3 regions of the Pokkaliibacter sp. CJK22405 genome follow, and region 1 is predicted to be linked to each of the others. Evidence: predicted binding sites of a transcription regulator. Region 1 holds the regulator's gene; each other region holds the start of a gene.
The links. Region 1 encodes PhoB, which activates phosphate uptake and scavenging genes when phosphate is short. Its sites were predicted from a motif close to TGTCATANNNNTGTCANA; they were not measured.
Positions count from the first base shown of each region.

Region 2: the regulator PhoB is predicted to act here: its motif matches at 6,694-6,711, upstream of ACKC9G_RS12080 (PhoX family protein).
Region 3: the regulator PhoB is predicted to act here: its motif matches at 2,885-2,902, upstream of pstS (phosphate ABC transporter substrate-binding protein PstS).

Region 1 covers NZ_JBKKHQ010000021.1:88,243-96,286, reverse strand. The annotation lists gene hisF (imidazole glycerol phosphate synthase subunit HisF) at 95-868, opposite strand; gene slmA (nucleoid occlusion factor SlmA) at 887-1,585, opposite strand; gene argB (acetylglutamate kinase) at 1,600-2,508, opposite strand; gene phoB (phosphate regulon transcriptional regulator PhoB) at 2,783-3,475, shown strand; gene phoR (phosphate regulon sensor histidine kinase PhoR) at 3,477-4,796, shown strand; gene ACKC9G_RS15305 (DUF501 domain-containing protein) at 4,771-5,277, opposite strand; gene recG (ATP-dependent DNA helicase RecG) at 5,319-7,409, opposite strand; gene ACKC9G_RS15295 (hydrogen peroxide-inducible genes activator) at 7,409-8,044, opposite strand, start outside.
Region 2 covers NZ_JBKKHQ010000016.1:20,212-28,255, forward strand. The annotation lists gene ACKC9G_RS12040 (C40 family peptidase) at 1-431, shown strand, start outside; gene ACKC9G_RS12045 (spermidine synthase) at 590-1,360, shown strand; gene ACKC9G_RS12050 (PLD nuclease N-terminal domain-containing protein) at 1,497-1,733, shown strand; gene ACKC9G_RS12055 (hypothetical protein) at 1,843-2,046, shown strand; gene ACKC9G_RS12060 (hypothetical protein) at 2,187-2,540, shown strand; gene ACKC9G_RS12065 (hypothetical protein) at 2,637-2,939, shown strand; gene ACKC9G_RS12070 (acyltransferase family protein) at 2,994-3,932, opposite strand; gene ACKC9G_RS12075 (DUF805 domain-containing protein) at 4,200-4,574, shown strand; gene ACKC9G_RS12080 (PhoX family protein) at 4,677-6,578, opposite strand; gene ACKC9G_RS12085 (LLM class flavin-dependent oxidoreductase) at 6,827-7,828, opposite strand.
Region 3 covers NZ_JBKKHQ010000007.1:240,382-248,425, forward strand. The annotation lists gene pstA (phosphate ABC transporter permease PstA) at 1-704, opposite strand, end outside; gene pstC (phosphate ABC transporter permease subunit PstC) at 701-1,639, opposite strand; gene pstS (phosphate ABC transporter substrate-binding protein PstS) at 1,753-2,805, opposite strand; gene sodC (superoxide dismutase [Cu-Zn] SodC) at 3,163-3,699, shown strand; gene ychF (redox-regulated ATPase YchF) at 3,831-4,931, opposite strand; gene pth (aminoacyl-tRNA hydrolase) at 5,006-5,593, opposite strand; gene ACKC9G_RS04255 (50S ribosomal protein L25/general stress protein Ctc) at 5,607-6,188, opposite strand; gene ACKC9G_RS04260 (ribose-phosphate pyrophosphokinase) at 6,290-7,231, opposite strand; gene lolB (lipoprotein insertase outer membrane protein LolB) at 7,467-8,044, opposite strand, start outside.

The DNA of each region.
Region 1 (8,044 bases):
GCAAGCTTGTGCGCAGGAAATGCACAGTCGGAGGGGTAAAACGTCGCGGTGCTGAGACTCAGGTACAGCACCGCGACGCCAGAAAGCATCGTGATTAACGACGCATCTCGATGCCATGCTCGGCCATATAGGCCTTGGCTTCGGGGATAGAGTATTCATTGAAGTGGAAGATTGACGCCGCCAGCACCGCATCAGCTTTGCCTTTGGTGACACCCTCCACCAGATGATCCAGATTACCGACACCGCCTGAGGCAATCACCGGCACCGCCACGGCTTCACTGACCGCGCGGGTCACGCCGAGGTCAAAACCATTTTTAGTACCATCGGCATCCATGCTGGTCAGCAGAATTTCACCGGCGCCGAGAGCCACCAGCTTTTTCGCCCATTCGACCACTTCCAGACCGGTGGCGCGACGACCGCCGTGGGTAAACACCTCCCAACGGTCAGGTTCCCCTTCTGCGCTAACCTTCTTGGAATCAATGGCCACCACGATGCACTGAGCCCCAAAACGCTCGGAAGCCTCACGCACAAAGTCCGGATTGGTGACCGCAGCGGTATTGATCGAGACCTTGTCAGCACCGGCATTCAGCATCTTGCGGATGTCTTCACAGGTACGAATGCCACCCCCTACCGTCAGCGGAATAAATACCTGTCCGGCGATGGCTTCCACCACATGCACCATGGTGTCGCGGTCTTCGTGACTGGCGGTGATATCCAGAAAGGTAATCTCATCCGCACCCTGTTCGTTGTAGCGCTTGGCGACCTCGACAGGATCTCCGGCGTCACGAATGTCGAGAAATTTTACGCCTTTCACGACACGTCCGTTGTCCACATCCAGGCAGGGAATGATGCGTTTAGCCAGGGCCATTTGATACTCCAGATAAGGTTACGGGGCTGGATGCCCGTTGGACTCTGCGTCCGGTTCAAGCGGGTGTTCGACCAGTTCAGGACTGGTCACAGCGTCGGCAGCACTGGGCACCGGACGTAAAAGCGGAGCTTTGAGCAGCACCCATTGTTCAGGCCAGTGTTCCGTGGGCGAGCGGCTAAAGGCACTGCGAACAAACTGGCGCAGGCGTCCTTCCACCACCGCCATCAGCAGATTGGCACAGACAGTCGGAGACTTGAGGGTTCGCATCTGCTCACGCAATTCAGCTTCACGCAGAATCTGGCGAAGCTGGGTTTCGATGCGGTCATAGACCTGACGAATGCGCTGATGCAGGCGCTCGTCTTCCCCCGCCAGCACTTCGCCAGCCAGCAAGACTGCAAGCCCGGGATTCTTTTCAGCAAAGGCCAGAATCAGGGTCAGTATCTGCTGACAACGGCTGGAAGCCGAGAGTTCGCGGTCGAGAATGATACCAATTCGGCTGAACAGGCTTTCCTCGACAAAGTCGATCAGCCCTTCAAACATCCGCGTCTTGCTGGGGAAATGACGATACAACGCGGCCTCGGTAACACCGACTTCCTGAGCCAGCGCCGCCGTGGTGATCCGGCCGCCCGGCGCGTGCTCAAGCATGCGCGCCAGGGCTTCCAGAATACGCTGCTTAGCCTGCCCTTTACGGGGCCGCGACGCAGTAGTCTCAGTCATGCAGCGGTTCTACCTTAATCCTGCAGTTTTTCTTTGGTGATCAGAGTGCCGACGCCTTCATTGGTAAAGAGCTCCAGCATAGTGGCGTGAGCCACACGACCATCAATGATATGCGCACGCTTCACGCCATTACGGACTGCTTCCAGTGCGCAGTCGATTTTCGGCAACATACCGCCGGTGATGGTGCCATCGGCAATCAGCGCATCGACATCCGCCAGCGTCAGACCCGTCAGGACTTTGCCCTGCTTATCCAGCAGACCAGCGATGTTGGTCAGGAGCAGCAACTTTTCAGCATCCAGCGCTTCGGCGACTTTCCCGGCCACCAGATCCGCATTAATGTTGTAAGACTGGCCTTCGGAATCCACACCGATGGGCGCGATAACCGGAATGATGTCGCTCTCGACCAGCAGATCCAGCAGTTTGCGGTCAATACGCTCAACACTGCCAACGTGGCCGATATCAATAATTTCTGGTGCGGACATTTCAGGCGTCTTATGGGTCACGGTCATTTTCTTGGCCATGATCAGACGCGCATCCTTACCGGTCACACCGATGGCGCGACCACCGTTGTTGTTAATCAGGTTAACGATATCTTTATTGACCTGACCACCCAGCACCATTTCCACCACATCCATAGTGGCGCTGTCGGTCACACGCATACCGTTAACGAAGTGGGATTCGATTTTCAGTTTGTCCAGCAGATCACCAATCTGCGGACCGCCACCGTGCACGACCACCGGGTTGATACCCACCAGCTTCAGCATGACGATGTCGCGGGCAAAGGCGTTTTTCAGCTCTTCATCAACCATCGCATTGCCGCCGTATTTCACTACGATGGTCTTGCCGACGTAGTTCTGAATATAGGGCATCGCTTCACTGAGGACTTTGGCAACGTTCAGCGCGGCATCACGGGACAATGGCATAGTGACAAATCCTTACTTTAAAAATGAACACCGCCGTCAGCAGGAAGGCTGCCACGGTGTGTGGGCATTAGTTTACTGGAAGGCCGAACAACCTTACCACTTAGCTTAGGTTTTTTTAGTGCCGCAGGGCCAGGGAACCAAGTAAAAGCCCTGACAACAGTGAGAAGCGGCATCCATCAAGTTGCAGCAGACGCGATCACTGTCATAATTCTGCAATAGACTCCCGATGTAATACGCCGGTCACATGAACGCAACAGATGATGGGTACAGGCTCATGGCGGATAAAAAAGTCCTGATCGTAGACGATGAAGCTCCAATCCGGGAAATGATCGCCGTCGCACTGGAAATGGCGGGTTATGAGTGCCTCGAGGCGGAAAACGCCACGCGTGCTCACTCGCTGATTGTCGATGATCAGCCCGACCTGATGCTGCTCGACTGGATGCTGCCCGGCACCAGTGGCATTGAGCTGTGCCGCCGCCTGAAACGTGATCCCATGACGGCAGAAATACCGATCATCATGCTCACCGCGAAAGGTGATGAAGATAATAAAATTCAGGGTCTGGAAGCTGGCGCGGATGACTACATCACCAAGCCTTTCTCGCCCCGCGAACTGGTTGCCCGCCTGAAAGCCGTACTCCGACGCACCACTCCACAGGGCGTGGAAGATGCGGTGGAAGTGGATGGCCTGATGCTGGACCCGGTCTCTCACCGAGTCACCTCCAATGGCAAGCCGCTGGAGATGGGCCCGACCGAATACCGCCTGCTGCATTTCTTTATGACCCACCCTGAGCGCGCCTACTCCCGCGGGCAACTGCTGGATCAGGTCTGGGGCGGCAACGTTTATGTCGAAGAGCGCACTGTGGATGTCCATATCCGCCGTCTGCGCAAAGCCCTTGGCAACCTGCACGAACATCTGATTCAGACCGTTCGCGGCACCGGCTACCGCTTCTCCAACAAGGTGCACTGACGTGCGCCACTTCGTTGGGCGTCAATGTCTGATTATCGCCGCCTGCGCCTTGCTGGGCTTGTTCAGCGGGCACTGGCTGGTCGGTCTCACCATCGGCCTTGGCGTCATGCTTTGCTGGCAACTCTGGCACATGCACAAGCTGGTTCGCTGGCTCGCCCGCAACAACGTTGAATATGATGATGTCCCGGAAGGCAAAGGCCTGTGGGGCGACGTCTTTGATGAACTCTATCGCCTGAACCGCCGCAGTCATGATGAGCAACAGCGCTTGCGCGCCATCATCGCCCGTATTCAGGACTCCACCGCTGCCCTGCGTGATGGCGTTATTCTGCTCGATGAAGACGGTACGCTGGAATGGTGGAACCAGGCGGCAAGCCGTCTGCTGGGCCTGCGTTATCCACAAGATCGCGGCCAGCCCATTACTCACCTCATACGCCGCCCTGACTTCGTCCGTTACTTTGAGCAGTGCCGCTATCAGGATCCGCTGGAAATTCCGGCGCCCGCGAATGTTCGTCAGTTTCTTCAGATCAGCATCACCCTGTTCGGCAAAGGCGACCGCCTGATGCTGGTACAGGATGTCACACGCCTGCATAACCTGGAGATCATGCGTCAGGACTTTGTCGCCAATGCCTCCCATGAGCTGCGCACGCCGTTAACGGTTATCAGTGGCTATCTGGAAACACTGGGCGATCATCTTGATCAGCTGCCACGTCCGTGGGTACGTCCTATTCAGCAGATGGCTCGTCAGGCCAAACGTATGGAAAACCTGATTGTTGACCTCCTGACGCTGTCGCGCCTGGAGACTTCGCAGGTGGAATACCCTCATGAGCCGGTAAATGTCAGCGCTCTGCTGCGCCAGATCGTCAATGATGCCGAGTCATTAAGTGTCGACAAGGGCCAGACGGTGACGCTCGATATTCGCTCGCCCTTGCAGCTGCATGGCCGTGAGCAGGAACTGCACAGTGCCTTTTCCAATCTTGTGATGAACGCCGTTAAGTACACTCCCGATGAAGGCCGGATTCAGGTGCGTTGGTATCAGGACGGCGATGGCGCCTGCTTTGAAGTCGAGGATGATGGGGTGGGTATTGAGGCCGATCACATTCCGCGCCTGACCGAACGGTTCTACCGCGCAGACCCCAGCCGCTCATTGGAAAGCGGTGGTACGGGTTTGGGGCTGGCCATCGTCAAGCATGTGCTGCTACGCCATGAAAGCAGCCTGCACATTGAAAGTGAGCCGGGACAAGGCAGTATTTTCCGCGCCCGTTTCCCGGCCAATATGCTGGTTGAGATACCCGCTCTCAGAGACGAATCGACAGCTGACTGAGGTTAAACTCCTGCTCCAGCCGTTGCCCGATCACATTGTAACCGCAGAGGTGATGGGCATAGTGCATGTGCAGGCAACGCACCCGCGTCCAGTCTGAAATACCGCCAACGCCTAAACGATTCAGGTAGTCCAGCTTATCCTGCGCAATCAGGGCGTCACGATCTTCGTCGCGCATTGCTGCAGTGCGCTGGTTCACGTAATCCTGATGACTGTCGTGCAGTGCCTGACGAAGATCAGCGTCCTCGGCAATTTCCGCTTCCAATCGTTTGATATAGCCTTGGGTTTCGATGACCGATATCGCTTTATAAAGATCCTTACTGGACAGCCAGTACAACGTGGGGAAAGGCCGCCCCTCCACCACGGTACGCATGCGCACCACCAGCGGAATACCCTCGTCAGTGCTGACAGCAATGGCTTCCATGCCGCGGGGTTCGCGATCCAGCTGCTGGCGCAGCCAATCCAGTTGGGTTTCAGTAATCATATTCTGTGACGACCTGCCTTCAATTCGTTAACACCGGCGTTCTAGGCCTGAGAGTAATGATCTGCTTGCCCAAGCCAGCGGTATATCAGTGGTTCAGCGATCTCCGGGGCTTTGCGCATCACCCAGTCACCCGCCTCATGGACGGCATCCAGCCAGTGATCATCCACTTCCAGATTGGCGATACGAAACTGCACCAGACCCGTTTGCCGCGTTCCCAGCACTTCGCCCGGCCCGCGCAGTTCCAGATCTTTCTCGGCAATCACAAAGCCATCCGTGCTGTCACGCATGACCGCCAGGCGGGACTTGCCCTGCTGTGAAAGCGGCGCATGGTACATCAGCACACAGTGACTCTCCACTGAACCACGCCCGACACGACCGCGCAGCTGATGCAACTGTGCCAGACCCAGACGCTCCGGGTTCTCGATAATCATTACCGAGGCATTGGGCACATCGACACCCACCTCAATCACCGTGGTGGCCACCAACAAGTCCAACTCGGCTGCTTTGAACGCCGCCATAACTGCGGCTTTCTCCGTCGCCTTCATGCGCCCATGAACCAGACCTACACGCAGCTCTGGCAACAGCTCTCGCAACTGATCCGTGGTAGCCTCTGCCGCCTGACACTCCAGCACTTCGGATTCTTCAATCAGGGTACAGACCCAATAGGCCTGCCGACCCTCAAGACAGGCGCTTCGCACACGCTCCACCACCTGATCACGGCGCGAGTCCGCTATCACCACCGTATTGACGGGTGTTCGCCCCGGCGGCAGCTCATCAATGATGGACACATCCAGATCGGCGTAAGCCACCATCGCCAGCGTTCGTGGAATCGGCGTTGCCGTCATGATCAGCTGGTGCGGCGCTTTACCATGGCTGACCCCTTTCTCGCGCAGGGAAAGGCGTTGATGCACTCCAAAGCGATGCTGCTCATCAATAATAGCCAGACCCAGTCTGGCGAAAGCCACATCGTCCTGAAAGAGAGCATGAGTGCCAACCACCACATGCGCCTCACCACTGGCTATTTCAGCCATCGCCTGTGCACGGGCCTTGCCTTTAAGTTTGCCCACCAGCCATGACACCTTGAGGCCCAACGGCTCAAGCCAGCGGGTAAAGTTTGCATAGTGTTGTTCAGCGAGAATCTCGGTTGGCGCCATGATGGCGGCCTGATAACCGCATTCGACCGCCTGCAATGCGGCCATGGCGGCCACCACGGTTTTACCTGAGCCGACATCCCCCTGAACCAGTCGCAGCATCGGCGCAGGATCGCTCAGGTCTTTGCCAATCTCTTCACTGACGCGCTGCTGGGCACCGGTCATAGCGAAAGGTAACTGCTGGAGAAACGCCTGCCGTAACTGGCCATTACCCTGCAACTGCGGCGCATCGATGATACGCGCCTGTTGACGCAGCTTGATCAGGCTCAGGTGGTGGGCGAGTAGCTCCTCAAATACCAACCGCTGCCGATGAGGCTCTGTCGCGCTGAGCAAGTGCTCCTGAGAAATGCCCGTCGGCGGGCGATGCAGATAGGCCAGTGCATCTTCGAGAGAACACAGCTGATACTGGGAAAGTAAACCGGCAGGCAGCCAGTCCTTAAGGGCATTCTCACGTCGCCCCAGCATGCTGAGAGCCTGATCGCTTAACTGGCGCAATCGGGCCTGTGTCAGCCCTTCAGTGGCGGGATAAATCGGCGTGAGCGCCTGAGTCAGGTCAGCGGGCGGTGCATCGGGCGGTAACACCTTATATTCCGGATGCACCATTTCCAGCCCATTCGGACCTACCCGCACTTCACCAAAGGCACGCAGGCTGTCGCCGGCACGAAGCGCCACTCGCTGGGCCTGACTGAAATGAAAGAAGCGCAGGGTCAGACTGCCCGTCCCGTCCTGCACCCGACAGAGCAGGCTACGGCGCTTGCCCTTGACGATGTCTGCGGCACGAATCACCGCCTCAACCATGACTTCATCACCGGGGCGCAACTCACCCAGCGATTTAATGCGGGTTCGGTCCTGATAACGCAGGGGTAAATGGAAGAGCAGATCCTGCACCGAGTTGAGGCCAATCTTGGCACACTTCTCCTGAACCGCAGGCCCAGCCCCTTTCAGCTTGTCGATACTGATCTGATCAAGGCTGGCTGGCATCATGCCGGAAGTGCCTGCACGTTACATTGCTTCACGGCATCCCGCAGGATATCAATGGCCTTGGGACGCGGAAAACTGGCGCGCCAGGCAAGAGCCACGGTACGCATCGGCTGCGGAGAGGCGAACTCACGGGTACAGAGCATCCCCGGCGCATACAATCCTTCACCAGCGGCAGACAGCGGCAGAATAGTGATACCAAAACCAGAAGCCACCATATGCCGCAAAGTCTCAAGCGAGCTGCCTTCGGTGATGGTGTGCTGGGTTTCCGAGTCCTTGAGGCTGGGGCAGGCCTGCAACACCTGATCACGGAAACAGTGCCCTTCACCCAACAGTAGCATGTCACTGCAGCTAAGATCGGCTGCGTCCATCGCATCCTTTTTTGCCAACGGGTGATTACTGGGCAGCATCAGAACGAAAGGCTCGTCATACAGCGGCAGCGTTAATACATCGGGCTCATTAAAAGGCAGCGCCACGATAATGGCATCCAGTTCGCCATTACGGAGTTTACGCCGCAGTACCGAGGTGTAGTTTTCCTCGATATAGAGCGGCATGTCGGGTGCTTTCTGGCGGATTTGCGGAATAAGATGCGGGAACAGATACGGCCCAATGGTGTAAATCGCTCCCAGGCGCAACGG
Region 2 (8,044 bases), on a different contig from region 1:
TCTGGGGAGCACAAACACCGGAGCGTGGCTTTGACTGCTCCGGCTTGCTGGTCTGGGGCTATGATCGTCTGGGCATGGGCCGCTTCCGCTATAAGGACAGCACCGTCAATGATGTCACCGCAGACTCTCTTTATAAGTACAACTCTTATCCCCTGACCGATCTGGTGCAGCTGCGCCAGGGCGACTTCATTTTCTTCGATCCCAAGAACCAGGGTTATGAAACCCATGTGGCACTGTTCTCCCACATTGATAACCTGGGCCGTATCTGGGTGTGGGATGCCTCATCCTCTGCGGGGCGCACCAGCCAGCGTCCGCTACCCAACTTCTGGAATATGCGCCCGGTCTTTGGTCGTCCGATGAAACTGATTCCCGCCACGGGTGAGCGAGTTGCTGCAGGTTTTCGTGCAGGCCCGGTGATGGTCGTCAACTGATTGACACACGTCCGCCGGGTGTTCAGTGTGAGACCCTTGAGCCATTCATGACAGAGTTTTGACGCAAGGAGTTCTCGACGGTCATGCGGACATCGGCGAGAATGCCGCGACTTTTTGGAATGCGCCTCGCCCGTTTGGCCAGGCAGGTGAAGGCAGCTATGTCGCAGGAAATTGAACACTGGCGCAGTTATGACGAATGGGGTGTGATCCGCGTGGTGGATCAGGGGCCTTACCGCTTTCTGTGCTTCAATGATGAGTTAATGACCGAGCAGTCCTGCATGATTACCCACATGCCGGAATGGATCGAGTTTGATTATGTGCAGGCCATGCTGCTAAGCGCCGCGTTGCACGCCAGTCCCAGGCGTGCGCTGCTGTTTGGCCTGGGTGGCGCGACGCTCGCCAATGCCTTGCGGCGTTTCTTCCCATCGCTGGAAATGGACATTGTTGAGCTTCGGCCTGATGTGCTGACCATTGCCGAGCGCTTCTTTCATTTCAACGCGGATGATCCCTTAACTCATGTGCATATCACTGATGCCCTTGAGTACCTCGGTCGTCCGGATCTTCCTCAGTATGATCTGATTCTCTGCGACATTTACCTTGAAGAAGGGATGGCAACCGCGCAGGGAACGGGGCCTTTCGTCGAGCTCTGTAATCGTCTGTTGGCGCCGAAAGGCATCATCATTTATAACCAGTGGCAGCTGGGTGAAACCGGCCGCCCTACCAATGAAGCGCTTTTTGCGGCGCACTATCCTGACCGTTACTGGTTGCTGCCAGTGGATGAAGGCAATGTGGCGGTTGTCGCTTTTCTCGACGATGTGCTGGACTGGCCGCTACCGAAAGAAGAGATCGATCGCATCAAGCAGCTTGGACGACAGCACCAGATCACGGTGGGTCGTTTGATGAGCCGGCTGTCGCCACCCAAGCGTTAACTCCTTGGTTTCCTGTTTTTCCCTGCTCTGCTGCCGGGCATCAGAAACGCTCCGCAGCAGCCTCGCCATACACTGAAACAGCCCTGCTCTGGGACTGAAACATCTTCCTCCCCATATATGTCTTCATAGGAAAAATATGATGTGGTTTGTGGCCGCATCTGCAGTACCTGACATCAAGGAGGACGATATGGAATTTGGTTACGGCGGTCTTTTCGGACTAATTGTCCTGGCGCTGGATATCATGGCTATCGCCAGTATTTTGAAAAGCTCTTACAGCGGTGTCGGCAAATTCTGCTGGATTCTGGCAGTGCTGATTCTGCCAATTCTCGGCATGCTGCTGTACTTCATCTTTGGCCGTAAAGGCACGGTTTAGTTGATTTACAGCTGATTTTGACGCTGCCCTACGATGGGGCGGTCAGGAGGCGTCGCTGGCAACATGGCCAGTGATGTTATGGACAAGGAAAAACAGGAAGGAAAATGTCATGAAATCACTGACTACTAAAATGGCTGCGGTTGCGCTGACAGCAATGATGGGTTTTGGTCTGGCTGCCTGCGATAACAACGATGGTCCTGCTGAGCAGATGGGCGAGAAAATCGATAATGCGACCACCGATGCAGGTAACGCAATCGAAGATGCCTGCGAAAAAACCAAAGAGAATGTGGGCGCCAGCGACACAGATTGCTAAGCAGTCGCTGGACCAACGAAGAAGCGCTCGATTGAGCGCTTTTTTTATGCCCGGAGAAAATCGGAAAGTCAGTCCGTGAGTGTTTTTCCTGATTGAGCGCTAATGCATGGCATCATGTCTGTCTCAAGGAGGAGTGTGTCATGGAAAGCCGGAGAAAGTGGTGGCGCTGGCAGCGCGGACGTCAGCAAGGTGGTTATGACAAGCTGCTGTTGGCAACGCTTCGATGGCCAGTGCCCTGGGATTGCTATCTGTTGCGATTCCCTGAGGGCAGCGTGATACCGCCTCATCAGGATAAGGTCGTCACGGGAAGACACTTTCGGCTCAATATTGTCCTGCGTAAGGCGAAGCGGGGCGGTGAATTTGTTTGCTCGCAGACCCTCTTTAGTACTTCACGTATCAAGCTTTTTCGTCCGGATAAGGTGATTCATGAAGTCAGTCGGGTTGAGCAAGGGTCGAGATATCTGCTCGGTATTGGCTGGGTTCTCAAGCAATAAAGGCGGTAAATTCCCCAGAACTGTGGTGTGCTCTTTGGCTCCCTTGAGGTAGGATGCGGCGTTTTTGCTATTTGCTTGATGCTCTCAGGGAAGAGAATGATGTTTATTGATGTGGTTGTTCAGGGACTATTTTGTGGTCTGGCGTTGTGGATCAGCGGCAGATTGATTCGGGCGGAGATCGGCTTTCTTGCGGCAGTGATGGCTTCCGCTATCACCACCCTCATTTCTTACTGGCTGCCCATGGGATGGTTGCTCTATGGCCTGGTGCTGTGCATTAGCCTCAAGCTGTTGTCAGATGTACGCATCTGGCCCGATATGGTTTTGCTGGTACTGGTCGGATGGCTGGTGTCCTTTGCACTAAGCGGGCTTTTGGTGGCCGGGCTAGTCGCCTGGATCTGACTGTCGCTTGTTTCTGCAAAGCCTGACAATCGGCTGCTCTGGGCGCACGAGGCGTCACAACATGACGCCTACCCGACGATTAAGTTTCATGATGACGGCCGACGCCACCAGAGAAAGCAACGTGACCGCCAGTGTCAGTGGGGTGGCTTTCAGCGGCGTGAAGTCTTGCAGCAGCATTAGCAGCGCTGGGTGCACAAAGTAGAGCGCGTTGGAATAGCTACCCAGCGAGCGATTATCAGAAAGCCATGCCCGCTGCAAAGCAAAGACAAAGAGGGCAGGGCAGAGAACGGCGAGGGAAAGTAGCAGGTCAAAACCCGCATGGCCGTTACTGATGTCTTCATTCAGGGTGTTTTCCCCCAATAGCAGTAACAGACCCACGACAACCGCCGTTTGCACTGACTCATCGCTCAGGCGACGGTGCAGCTGGCAGCGGCGAATTAACACCCCCATCAGGAAGAACGGCAGGCCAAAGAACAGGCCATTGCGATAGAGCGTGGTATGGTCCGGCATCAGGGTCTGCCAGGACTCATCCAGCCAGTCGTAACTCATGCCGTATTGCAGCGTGGTTCCCACTGCGAGACAGCCAACGGCCATGATGACCATCAGCGTCACTGAGCGCGCACGGCACAGGTAAACCACGAGAGCAGCCACCAGCGTCGCGGGTAAATACCAGAGATGGTAGTAGCCAAAGAAAAGCGTCGAGGCCAGCGTTGCGGAGCTGTCCATGTCGGGCACCCAGAACGCCGAATAGATGAGCATCCATACGGCATAAAGTAAGGCCAGTCGCTTGAACCAGTGAGCGGGTGACTCACGATGTTGCCAGAAAAAGAAGCCGTTAATGATAAAGAAAACCGGTACGGCGATGCGGAACAGTCCCTGAATAAGCAGGTAGGCGCCATCCTGGCTGATGTCGGTCATAAAGCCGGTGTGCAGGCCGATGACCATCAGGGCAAGGGTCAGTTTCAGGGTATCAAGAGCAATATTTCGCTGCATCCTGGCCTCCAGCGAGGTGACCGTCCTGGTCGGGAGTAAGGGTTAACAGCTCTATTCTCTACAGACCGACGGTAATGAGGGTTTCTAACTGGTTGGAGGCTTATCTAAATATTGCAGTGCTGTGTCTTGATGCGAGAGTGGGCCTTTAGCGCCTTATCTGTGTCTAAAGCATTGCTTTTGTGTGTACTTATGTAAAAATTGCCGTTCGTCGGGCTTTCTGCCTGAATCCAACCAGCGATCATGGAAAAGACACACAAGGAGTCAACGATGGAATGGTATTTATCCGGATGGAGACAGTATGCGAATTTTTCCGGACGGGCACGCCGTCAGGAATACTGGATGTTCACTTTGATCAACCTGATTGCCTTTTTCGTCTGTGGTGTCATTGATTCGATCCTGACCATGGGTCTGTTATCGATGGTCTATGGGCTGGCTGTTATCCTGCCAGGACTGGCGATGATTGTCCGCCGTTTGCATGATACCGGGCGTTCGGGCTGGTGGTTCTTGGTATCCTTTATTCCCGCAATCGGCGGCATTATTCTTTTCATCTTTCTGGTGCTGGATAGTCAGCCAGGTGCCAATGAATACGGCGAGAACCCCAAAGGGGTAAAAGCTGTGCTGGCCGATGGCGCAGTGATTTAAGTTTACGTCGAATAAAAAGCCCCGCAATCGCGGGGCTTTTTTATGGGTCAGCATTCCAGGGTAATGTAGCCAGTCATGCCGCTACGCAGCCTTTTTGGCCGTTCAGGCCATGCGAGGCATGCCGGTGATGTAGCCTACCGCAGAACCGAAGCGGTCCTTGAAGTTAGCGCGAACCAGCGGGTCCAGCGTGTCTTTGACCTTGTCATGCAGCGGGCTTTCCCAGTCACCGGGGTGCTGGCAGTTGCTCATGATGTAAGTCCAGCCGTTGATCTCATCCACCGCGTGTAGGCCAGTAGACTCAGCGCCAGACGGCGTGGAGAGAATACGGGTCAGCTCTTTGGTGTCGACGTTGTACGCCCACAGGAAGTTATTCACGTGGTTGCCTGAATCTTCACCGATAAAGAGCGTACGCAGCTTCTCGGAGAACTTGAGGTTATCCGGGTTGGCGATCTTGTCGGCGTGGCCGGTGTTACCCAGGCTATCCGCGGTTTTCAGATCTTCACCGATTAGCGCTGCTGGCGGCTCCATGTGAACAGAGACCCACTCGCTGTCGATGGCATGGCCCTGGCTGTCTTTCTGGCCGCCCGTCAGGACGTGCTCATAGACCGCACCGGCTTTCGGGCCTTGCACCTGAATATCACCTTTACCGTCCGTCATGGTTTTGTAGACGTAGGACATGGCGGAGTAGGCGCGCTTGTCTTTGGCATTCACCGTGGTGCCTTCCATTTTGGTGAAGTCCAGGGTGCCGCCGACCAGTGCGGCATAGCGATGGGTTTCCAGATACGCTGCCTGCTTTTCCATACCGGGCTTGAGTTTCACCCAGTTTGGTTTGCCGCCGAAGCCAATTTCGGTGAAGGAGGCATCGCCCGGATCCTTGGTGTGCACTTCCATGATGTCATCAATGGTGATGCCCGAGTCGATCATCTGTTTGATTTCATCGGAAGTCGCATGGCCAAGCTTGATCCAGCTGATGTCGCCGGCGCCTGGGCCTTCGCTCTTGGTCTGGGTCCATTTCCCGACATACAGGCTGCCTGCGGACAGGTCGCGCGCCTTGTCGGCGATAAACATGAAGAGACCACCGTTAGTGGCATCATCACCCATCAGAACTGTGCGCTCATCCGGCATGACCTGAACCAGCTCATGGGAGATACGCCCCAGGCAATAGTGCTTCTGCACACTGCCGGTACCGTCTTTATTCACCGTCACTTCTGGCAGGTGGCCATAGTGGTAAGGGTTGCCTTTCTTGGCATCGCCGAACAGGTTCTGACTAAAGCCTGCGAACTGTTCGTCATCTTTCTTGGCGGCATCAGGCTCGTACTCTTCACTGGAAAGATGGGTATTCCAGGGTGACAGGCTGGCGCCGCAGGTGATCCAGAGGCCATTCACGCCGCTGGTATCCACATTGTGGTATTTCACCAGCGACAGGGCGCCAGTATCCGGGTTTTGGTCCAGCGTCAGAATCGCAATCGGCGAGGGCAGCTTGCCGTACATATCCGCACCGTCGGCATCGCGGCTGGTGTATTCAAATTGCACCACGGCAAACACGGGATTGCCTTTCACGCCATCGACTTTCGCGCCTTTAACACTGAGCAGGCTGGAGCCGTCAGGGCAGTCCGAGAAGAACTGCTTGCCGTTCACATTCATGATGGGCTTGTTGTGAATGTCGTAGTAACCACCGGCCAGAATAGTGCCGCCTTTGCCATCGGGAACGTTGTCACCGGTGATAAAGAACGGGTGGTAGCCCAGATCAAAGGTCTGTTTCTTGCCGTTCTGGAAGGCCACTTCCATGGCGGATTTCACGCTGACGGTCGCCATTTCTTCAGGCTTGGCCAGCGTGGGCGCGTCCATACCGATAAAACGGATCGAGGTCACTGGTGAGGTGTTGTCTGCCCAGGCGGAGCTGGTGCCCAGCGCTGAACTGATGCCGCCCGCGAGGGGAAGCAGTGGCATGCCTGCCAGGGTTTGCAGAAGACGACGACGGCGCATATCAGTGGCCTGAGTCATGTTGGCGATCCTTATCAAAGCGGTTCAGAGGTTACCCTCGTTCTCTTCGGACCTCTTGCCGAACAGGTCGGTTCGTGAGGTGCGGGCGAAGGATGCCATTAAGGTAGGCAGGCTCTGTGACTATTCGTTGACAGGGTTCTTACAGTCTTGTGTCACTTGCCCGCAGATAAGACTCACCAGTACAGGTCACTAAAAAGAAAAAACGGCGCCATGTGGGCGCCGCTTTTAAACGAAAACCCGCGCAGGGCTTAAGACTGTTTGCGAATTTCCATCAGTCGGCTAAAGGACTCCCGGCGCTTTTGCTGATCAAAAACAGCGGTATTGATCATCAGCTCATCCGCACCGGTTCGGCTCAGGAATAACTCCATCTGCATACGCACCTTGGCAGGGCTGCCCACCACAGAGGCACCAAGGAAGCTAAGTGCCGAATGTTTTTCATGGGCCTCCCACAGGGAGTCCATATCTTCCACAGGAGGTTGCAGCTTGCCCAAATCGTTGCGGAACAGTTTGAGTACGTGCTGCTGCTGGCTGGTAAAGAGGTAGTTGGCTTCTTCATCGGTTTCGGCAACCACAACGTTCATACCGACCATGGCGTAGGGCTTATCGAGCACGTCCGAAGGCGTGAAAGCCTGACGGTAGGTATCCAGTGCCATCATCATGTGGTTTGGCGCAAATTGACCGGCAAAGGCATAAGGCAGGCCCAGCATGCCTGCCAGCTGTGCGGAAAAGTTACTGGAGCCTAACAGCCAGATGGGGATGTTTAACCCCTCGCCCGGAACAGCATGAACGCGTTCAGTGCCGGCAAAATAACCACGTAGCTCCTCTAATAGCTGAGGAAAATCATCGCCACTGGAGCGCAAGTCACGCCGTAATGCCTGCATGGTGCGACCATCACTGCCGGGGGCCCGGCCAAGGCCAAGATCGATGCGCCCCGGGTACAGGCTTTCCAGTGTGCCGAACTGTTCGGCAATCACTAAGGGAGCGTGGTTCGGCAGCATGATGCCGCCGGAACCTATGCGCAGGGTTTTGGTTCCGCCCGCCAGATGACCAATCAGCACTGAGGTGGCAGAACTGGCAATACCTGGCATGTTGTGATGCTCGGCCAGCCATAGACGGTGATAACCCTCCGCCTCGACATGCTGTGCCAGTGCCAGTGAGTTTTGGTAAGCCTCGGCCGCCGTCTGACCTTCCAGAATGGGCGATAAATCCAGTACCGACAGAGGAATGTCGGCCAGTGTACGTTCAGTCATGTGATATCCAGCAGTGGAAATGCAGGCACGCAGCGCGCTTTTGCCGGCACTCCTGAAAAGTGATGGAAGTTAGATGGAGGCGGTTCACTTGGGCTTAAAGGGCAGCAGAAGCAAAGCAGCGTTGCAGGAGGTGGACTTCTGCTGTGTGAAGCGTGTTCAGAGAGGCGGAGAGTTGTGCGCCGAGAGCAACTTCGGCGCAAGAGAGAGGCTGATGGC
Region 3 (8,044 bases), on a different contig from region 1:
TAAATCGTTACAGGCAGGTTGGCCATGGCCTCGTTGGGATCAAGACTCATAAAGCTGTTATTAAGTGCGGTGAACAGCAAAGGTGCGGTTTCACCACTGATGCGGGCAATGGCGAGCAGAACGCCGGTAATCAGTCCGGTCGCTACTGCGCGATAGCCCAGTTGGGTAATGACTCGCCATTTTGGCGTACCGAGGCCGCTACCTGCTTCGCGCAGGCTGGTAGGCACAAGTTTCAACATTTCTTCCGTGGTGCTGATGATGACTGGCAGGGCGATGATGGCCAGAGCGATAGCGCCAGCCCAGCCAGAGAAATGACCCATCGGTAGCACGACTGCTTCATAGACGAAAAGGCCAATCAGAATTGAAGGGGCACTCATCAGCATGCCGTTCAGGAAGCGGATGGTAGAGGCGACTTTGGAGTTCTGGCCGAACTCAGCCAGCCAGGTGCCACCAAGAATGCCGATGGGGGCTGCAATCAAAATACCGGCTCCGGTCATGATCACGCTGCCGACGATTGCATTGGCCAGACCGCCATCGCTGCCTGGGCCGGGGGTGGATTCGGTAAACAGTGCCCAGTTGATGCCGGCAATGCCTCGTGAGAATAGTGTCCAGAGGATCGCCAGTAATACGGCGCAGCCCAGTAGTGTGGCCAGGATGCACACAAGCTGGAAAACAATATTGGTGATTTTTCGACGAAGCATCATACCGTACGCTTCCTTTTCATCAGCAGGCGGGCTGCGGCCATCACAATAAAGGTGATAACGAACAGCAGCAGACCCAGTGCCAAGAGTGAAGAAATATGCATGTCGCCGGTAGCTTCGTTGAACTGTTCAGCAATCGTGGCTGATACCGAAGTGGCCGGCATAAAGAGTGAAGAGTTCATGTCCTGAGCGCCGCCGATCACGAAAGTGACGGCCATGGTTTCACCCAGAGCACGGCCCAGCGCCAGAATGACAGCGCCAACGATGGCACTACGAACGGCGGGCACCAGTACATGGCGGGTAACTTCCCAGCGATTGGCGCCGATGCCGTAGCTGGCTTCACGCATGACGTTGGGGACAGTGCTGAGTGCTTCTTTGATCAGCGCCGTCAAAATGGGCAGGATCATGAACGCAAGAATAATTCCAGCGGTCAGCAGACCTACACCCATGGGTGGGCCGCTAAAGATGGTACCGAGTACCGGGATGTCGCTCAGGTTATCCAGTGCCCACATCTGGAAGTGCTCGGAGAACCATGGAGCAAAAACAAATAAGCCCCACATGCCGTAGATGATACTGGGGACTGCGGCGAGTAGCTCAATGGCGGTGGAGGCAATATGAGCCATCCAGCTTGGTGCCAGTTCGGTAAGAAAAATGCTGATGGCCAGGCTTACAGGCAGGGCCAAAACTATGGCAATGAAAGAGGAGATGAGCGTGCCATAAAGGGCATTCGCTGCACCAAACTCTTCTGTGACCGGATTCCATTCCGTGCTGAAAAGAAAGCCAAAGCCAAACTCTTTCAGTGCAGGAGCTGCACCCATAAAGAGTGACACCAGGATGGCGGCCAACAGTACTGCAATCATGATGGCACTCACCCAGCACAAACGCTGGAAGATTGAGTCACTATTTTGCCATCTTGTTTTCATTGCCATGGTCGACATTGTCGTAATCCAAGTTGAAAGGCCTCTGCGCAGTCGGCCCTTGTAACGCTTAAAGGGAACGTCCTAATGGACGTTCCCGGATCTTGCGATCTGCTGGTTTTTTGATCGTGTGATCAGTTGAAAACCGCCTTGCCGCTTTCGTCTTTGATGTCTTTCTTCCACATGTCTTCAACCATGTTTACAACAGAGTCAGGCATGGGGATGTAGTCCAGGTTGGAAGCTGCTTCGTCGCCATTTGCATAGCTCCAGTCGAAGAACTTCAGGACCGCATCAGCGGTTGCTGCATCAGCCTGCTGGGTGTGCATCAGGATGAAAGTTGCAGCAGTCATTGGCCAAGAAGCATCGCCTGGCTGATCGTTCAGGATCAGGTGGAAGCCAGGAGCATTTGCCCAGTCAGCGTTGGCAGCCGCTGCCTGGAATGCAGACATTTCAGGCTGAACGTATTTGCCGGCTTTGTTCTTCATCTGGGTGTAGGTCAGGCTGTGAGCTTTGGCATAAGCAAACTCGACGTAGCCGATAGAGCCTGGAGTGCGGCTTACAAAGCTCGCAACGCCTTCGTTACCTTTGCCGCCCAACTGCTGGGCTTCTTTTGGCCAGGCCACTTCTTTACCTACGCCTACGTTGTCTTTCCAATCGGAAGATACGCGAGCCAGATAGTCGGTGAAGTTAAAGGAAGTGCCGGAACCATCAGAACGGTGAACGGTATAGATGGGTTTGTGTGGCAGGTTCAGGTCAGCGTTATCAGCCTTGATAGCGGCATCATCCCAGTACTTGATTTTGCCCAGGTAGATGTTTGCCAGTACTTCACCGCTCAGCTTCATCTGGCCAGCTTCCAGGCCTTTCACGTTTACTACAGGAACGATGGCGCCCATAACCGCTGGGAATTGAACCAGACCTGCTTTGTCCAGCTCTTCCTTGGTCAGAGGAGCATCGGAAGCACCGAAGTCAACGGTTTTGGCTTTGATCTGCTTGATGCCGCCGCCAGAGCCGATAGCCTGGTAGTTCAGCTTAACGCCTTCTGCCTTGTTGTACGCCTCTGCCCATTTGGAATAAACGGGGTAGGGGAAAGTCGCGCCCGCACCAGAGATCGCATCAACTTTAGCGAAAGCTACTGGAGCTACCAGTACGCTACCTGCAAGTAGAAGACCGTTAATAAGTTTGTTCATCTGCCATCACCTTACGTGTGTTTTGATGAGAATTTGAGAACCGTTGTCTCTTTGACGTGGGCTTAGAATAGAGGCGTTTGATGACAGAAAAATGACATGCCAAAGGTGAAGGAAATTTTTTGATAAAAAATACTTTAGGGGCTGGCAGTCGAGTGGCTTTTAAATTTTAAGTTATTGAAATTTAATGAGAAAAATTGATTTCTCTTGGTGGGGCTGCACTACGGGGTAGGTTTTTTTTAATCTGCTTCGCCATGCTAAAGCGTGCTTTTTGGCATTTTTTCCCCATGGAACTGTCATAAAAACCGTCCCGGCTTTCATAAACAAGCCGGATTTTTCATGTTTTCTGAGGAGAGCATCATGAAACGGAAGTTATGGTTCTTGGCGGGAGTTGTTGCGTTGGCGAGTTCGCAGTCGGTGCTGGCAGAGACGCTGGATGTCGACATGTATCGTGTAAGTAAGGATGGTATCGGAGAGCCGGTAGGGCATGTCCAGATAACAGAAACCCGTTATGGTCTGGAATTTACCCCTGACCTGAAAGGTTTAAAGCCCGGGCCTCATGGTTTTCATATTCATGCCAAAGGTAATTGTGAAGTGATGGCTGAAGGCGACAAGATTATTCCTGCAGGAGCCGCTGGTGGGCATTTTGATCCGGAGAATACCGGGCAGCATGAAGGTCCTTACGGCGAGGGGCATCTTGGTGATTTGCCATCATTGCTCGCGACTGACAGTGGTGAAGTGAACTATCCAGTGCTGGCGCCACGTATTCATAAGCTTTCTGAAATTAAAGGCTTGGCGTTAATGCTTCACGCTGGCGGTGATAATTATTCTGATGAGCCCGCCAAATTAGGTGGTGGCGGCTCGAGAGTGGCCTGCGGCGTGATTGGCGGACAGTGACTTTGTGGTGCTGAAGTAAGTTGCAGGTGCAGGTATCTGCTTTCGTAATAAAAAACGCCGCCTGATGAGCTGTCATCGGCGGCGTTTTCATAAAGCCTGCTTTCAATGTCGAGGCTTTCTCTAGTGAAGCCTTAAACGTTGAAGCGGAAGTGCATCACATCGCCGTCTTTAACGATGTATTCCTTACCTTCCAGGCGCCATTTTCCAGCTTCTTTCGCGCCTTGCTCGCCCTTAAAGTTCACAAAATCATCATAGGCAACAACTTCGGCTCGAATGAAGCCTTTTTCAAAGTCGGTGTGAATAACGCCGGCGGCCTGAGGAGCGGTGGCTCCAACTTTGACGGTCCAGGCGCGAACTTCTTTTACGCCAGCGGTGAAATAGGTTTGCAGGTTCAGTAGAGAATAGCCCGCGCGAATTACGCGATTAAGACCGGGTTCTTCCATGCCCATGCTTTCAAGGAACATCTGCATTTCTTCTGGGTCATCAAGCTCGGCGATCTCTGCTTCGATTTTATTGCAGACGGGAACAACTACTGCGCCTTCTTCTGCGGCGATGGCTTCCACCACATCCAGGAATGGGTTGTTCTCGAAACCATCTTCAGCCACGTTGGCAATGTACATGACTGGTTTGGTGGTCAGCAGGTGAAAGCTTTTAACCAGTTTTTTCTCTTCATCCGTCAGGTTCTTCACCAGGCTGCGTGCGGGTTTGCCTTCGGTGAAATGCGGGATCAGTTTTTCCAGTAGCGCCTTTTGTGCCACGGATTCTTTATCGCCACCTTTGGCTGCCCGAGTAACGCGCTGAAGCTGTTTCTCACAGCTATCAAGGTCAGCCATGATCAGCTCAAGATCAATGATTTCGATATCACGTTTTGGGTTGACGCTGTTGGAAACGTGAATAACGTTTTCATCTTCAAAGCAGCGTACAACGTGAGCAATAGCGTCGGTCTCACGGATATTGGCCAAAAACTTGTTGCCAAGGCCTTCGCCTTTTGAGGCGCCTTCAACCAGGCCAGCAATGTCTACGAACTCCATGGTGGTCGGCAGAATGCGCTGTGGATTTACGATAGCTGCCAGTGCATCCAGACGAGGGTCCGGCATGGGGACGATGCCTGAGTTTGGTTCGATGGTGCAGAAAGGGAAGTTTTCTGCGGCAATGCCTGACTTAGTCAATGCGTTGAACAGGGTGGATTTGCCAACGTTTGGCAGGCCGACGATGCCACAATTAAATCCCATGATGGAGTCCTGTGAGTTCTGGTTAAACAGGAAAATGACGAAAGAAATCCGTAATCTCTTGCGTCATTTGCCTGTCAGGCAGTGAAAGAGTGCAGTTGGTTCATGGCTTTGGACCAGTTGTCATCCAACCCTAGAGGAAGGGCGGCTAACGAAGCGTCTGTGGCCAATTCGATAAGTTGCTGTTCAGCGGCTGGTGCCTTGCCCAGTACATAGCCAGATACCTGGCTGGCGTGACCAGGGTGTCCAATACCCAGGCGCAAACGATGAAAATCACGATTGCCGCCGAAGCGTGCAATGATGTCTTTCAAACCATTATGGCCGCCATGACCGCCGCCTTTCTTAAAGCGGGCCTGACCTGGGGGAAGATCCAGCTCATCATGGACGACAAGAACCTGCTCTGGAGTCAGTTTGTAAAAGGCGCATAGAGCCTGGACTGCTTGTCCACTAAGGTTCATAAATGTCGTGGGAATAAGCAGATGAAGCGTGTAACCCTGCCAGTTCACTTTGGCATAGCGTCCGTGAAAGCGGGATTCCTGCTTAAAGTCTGCCCGGCACTGATAAGCAAGCGCCGACACAAGGTCGGCGCCAGCATTGTGCCTGGTTCTGTCATATTGGGCGCCCGGATTGCCGAGGCCGACAATAAGTTGAACCTTGTCACTCATCGTTCAGTATCGCTTACTTACGCTTAGCGACAACGCGAGCAACGGCCTGGTTGTGGTCTTTGCCCAGACGCAGAGCAGCAACTTCTACACCTTCAGGAGTAGCGATGTCGCTCAGGTACAGGTTCTGACCCAGTTCAGCGTTGGTCAGGTCAACAGTAACGTACTCAGGCAGGTTTTCAGGTTTGCACAGTACGGTAACTACGTTAACCAGAGTGAATACTTTACCGCCAGCTTTGGAGGCTGGGCTTGCTGCTTCGTTTTCAAAGCGAACAGGTACTTTAACGCTGATGGTCTGACCGTCTACGACGCGCTGAAAGTCAGCGTGCAGCAGAACAGGTCGGGAGGGGTGACGCTGCAGGTCTTTGATGATAGTGCGAACTTCTTTGCCATCAACAGCGATGTTGATGATGCTGCTGAAGAACTGAGAGTCTTCAGTCAGGTGCAACAGCTCGTCATGATCGATAGTCAGAGACTGTGGATCTTCGTTAGCACCATAAACAACAGCAGGGATGCTGTCATTCAGGCGACGCAGGCGGCGGCTCGCACCCTTTCCTGCAACTTCACGAACCTGAGCGTTCAGAGTATAAGTGCTCATTTATTTCCTCATTAAAGTAAAGAGCCAGACGACCGCGACCAGTCTCTGGCTTGTATGCCCGTTTGGGCGTTATCAGCGCTTGCCGTTAATTCTGTAGTGGATTAACGAAACATGGCGCTGATGGATTCTTCATTACAAACGCGACGAACGGCTTCTGCCAGTGTTGGCGCCAACGTCAGCTGTTCGATCTTCTCGCTGCTGGAAGCGGCTTTGCTGAGCGGGATAGTATCCGTCACGATCAGTTTGTCCAGCACAGAGTTGTTAATATTGTCGATGGCAGGGCCGGACAGCACTGGGTGAGTGGCATAAGCAATAACGCTGCGAGCTCCATGTTCTTTCAGGGCTGCAGCTGCTTTGCACAGAGTGCCTGCAGTGTCACACATGTCATCTACAAGAATACAGGTGCGGTCACGCACATCACCAATGATATGCATAACCTGAGAAACGTTGGCCTTTTCACGACGCTTGTCGATGATGGCAAGGTCGTAGTCCAGCTGCTTGGCGACTGCGCGAGCTCGAACTACGCCGCCCACATCAGGAGATACCACAATGGCATTCTCATAGTTCTGACGCTGGATGTGCTCGATCAGTACAGGGGAGCCAAATACGTTATCAACCGGGATGTCGAAGAAGCCCTGAATCTGTTCTGCGTGCAGATCGACAGTCAGAACCCGGTCAACGCCTACGCCGGACAGGATGTCAGCTACAGCTTTGGCGCTAATGGGCACACGGGCAGAGCGTGGGCGACGGTCCTGGCGGGCATAACCAAAATAAGGAACAACGGCTGTGATGCGCTGAGCGGAGGCGCGGCGCAGTGCGTCCGTCATCATGACCAGTTCCATCAGGTTGTCGTTGGTAGGAGCGCAGGTGGGTTGGATGATAAAGCAATCCTTGCCACGCACGTTCTCGTTAATCTGAACGGCAATTTCGCCATCACTGAAATGGCCGACATCGGCGTCGCCCAAAGGCAAGCAGAGTTGATCGACAACTTTGCGGGCGAGTTCCGGATGGGCATTTCCGGTAAAGACCATAAGTTTTGACACGGTGTTACCTTCGCTCTGGCAAGATTCGGGATAGCGATATCCATCTACGGGCCTAGTCACATCGAACTGCTCCCGAGAGGCTTCTCGGGCGGTGTGCTCGACATCCTGGCTGGCAGTTTTGATCATACTGGCGACGCCTGTCCTCTTCGGACGTTTGGTGGGTTTTCCCCTCAAAAAAAGGCGCGGAAATTTTCCATGAACCCCGGCTGATTGTCAATTAAACAGTGTCGATTTATTACGGCAGTATCTGCCACTGCTTAATCACCAGCTTGAGCCGCACCTTATCTTTTCTGGCCTCGAGCTTTCGCGGGAGCCAAAGAGTGTCTTGTTGGGTGAAGTCGGTGTACTCGATTCTCCAGCCATCTTGCTCAAGTGCCGCTATGCGGCCCTGCTGGTCATAGAGGCTGCCGGTAATCTTGCCCGGGGCTGGCTCGCCTTTGATCCAGTAAGTCAGCTGATTAACCGGAATGCTCAGTCCTGTTCTGTCCTGTAGCAGAGCTTCAGGGTCATTGGATACATAACGTCCTTCCGGTGTGAGCAGGATCATGCTGCGACTATCGCCCTGCATGGCCAGATGCCCCTGACCCATAGGGCCAGTCATCTGAACATTGTAACTATCCAGCTTCTGGACCCAATCCAGGGTCAGGGTGTTGTAGGTCTGATCATGCTGTAAGCCCGCTTTGGCATTGATTTGCCAATGATTGATATTGCCAAGCGCTGCACGCCAGGCAAGTTCAGGCTCTTTTTGTTGTTTGAGCGCAGTGTTACTACAGGCGCTGAGGAGTGCCAGCAGCAGGCTGATTCCAAGAAAAC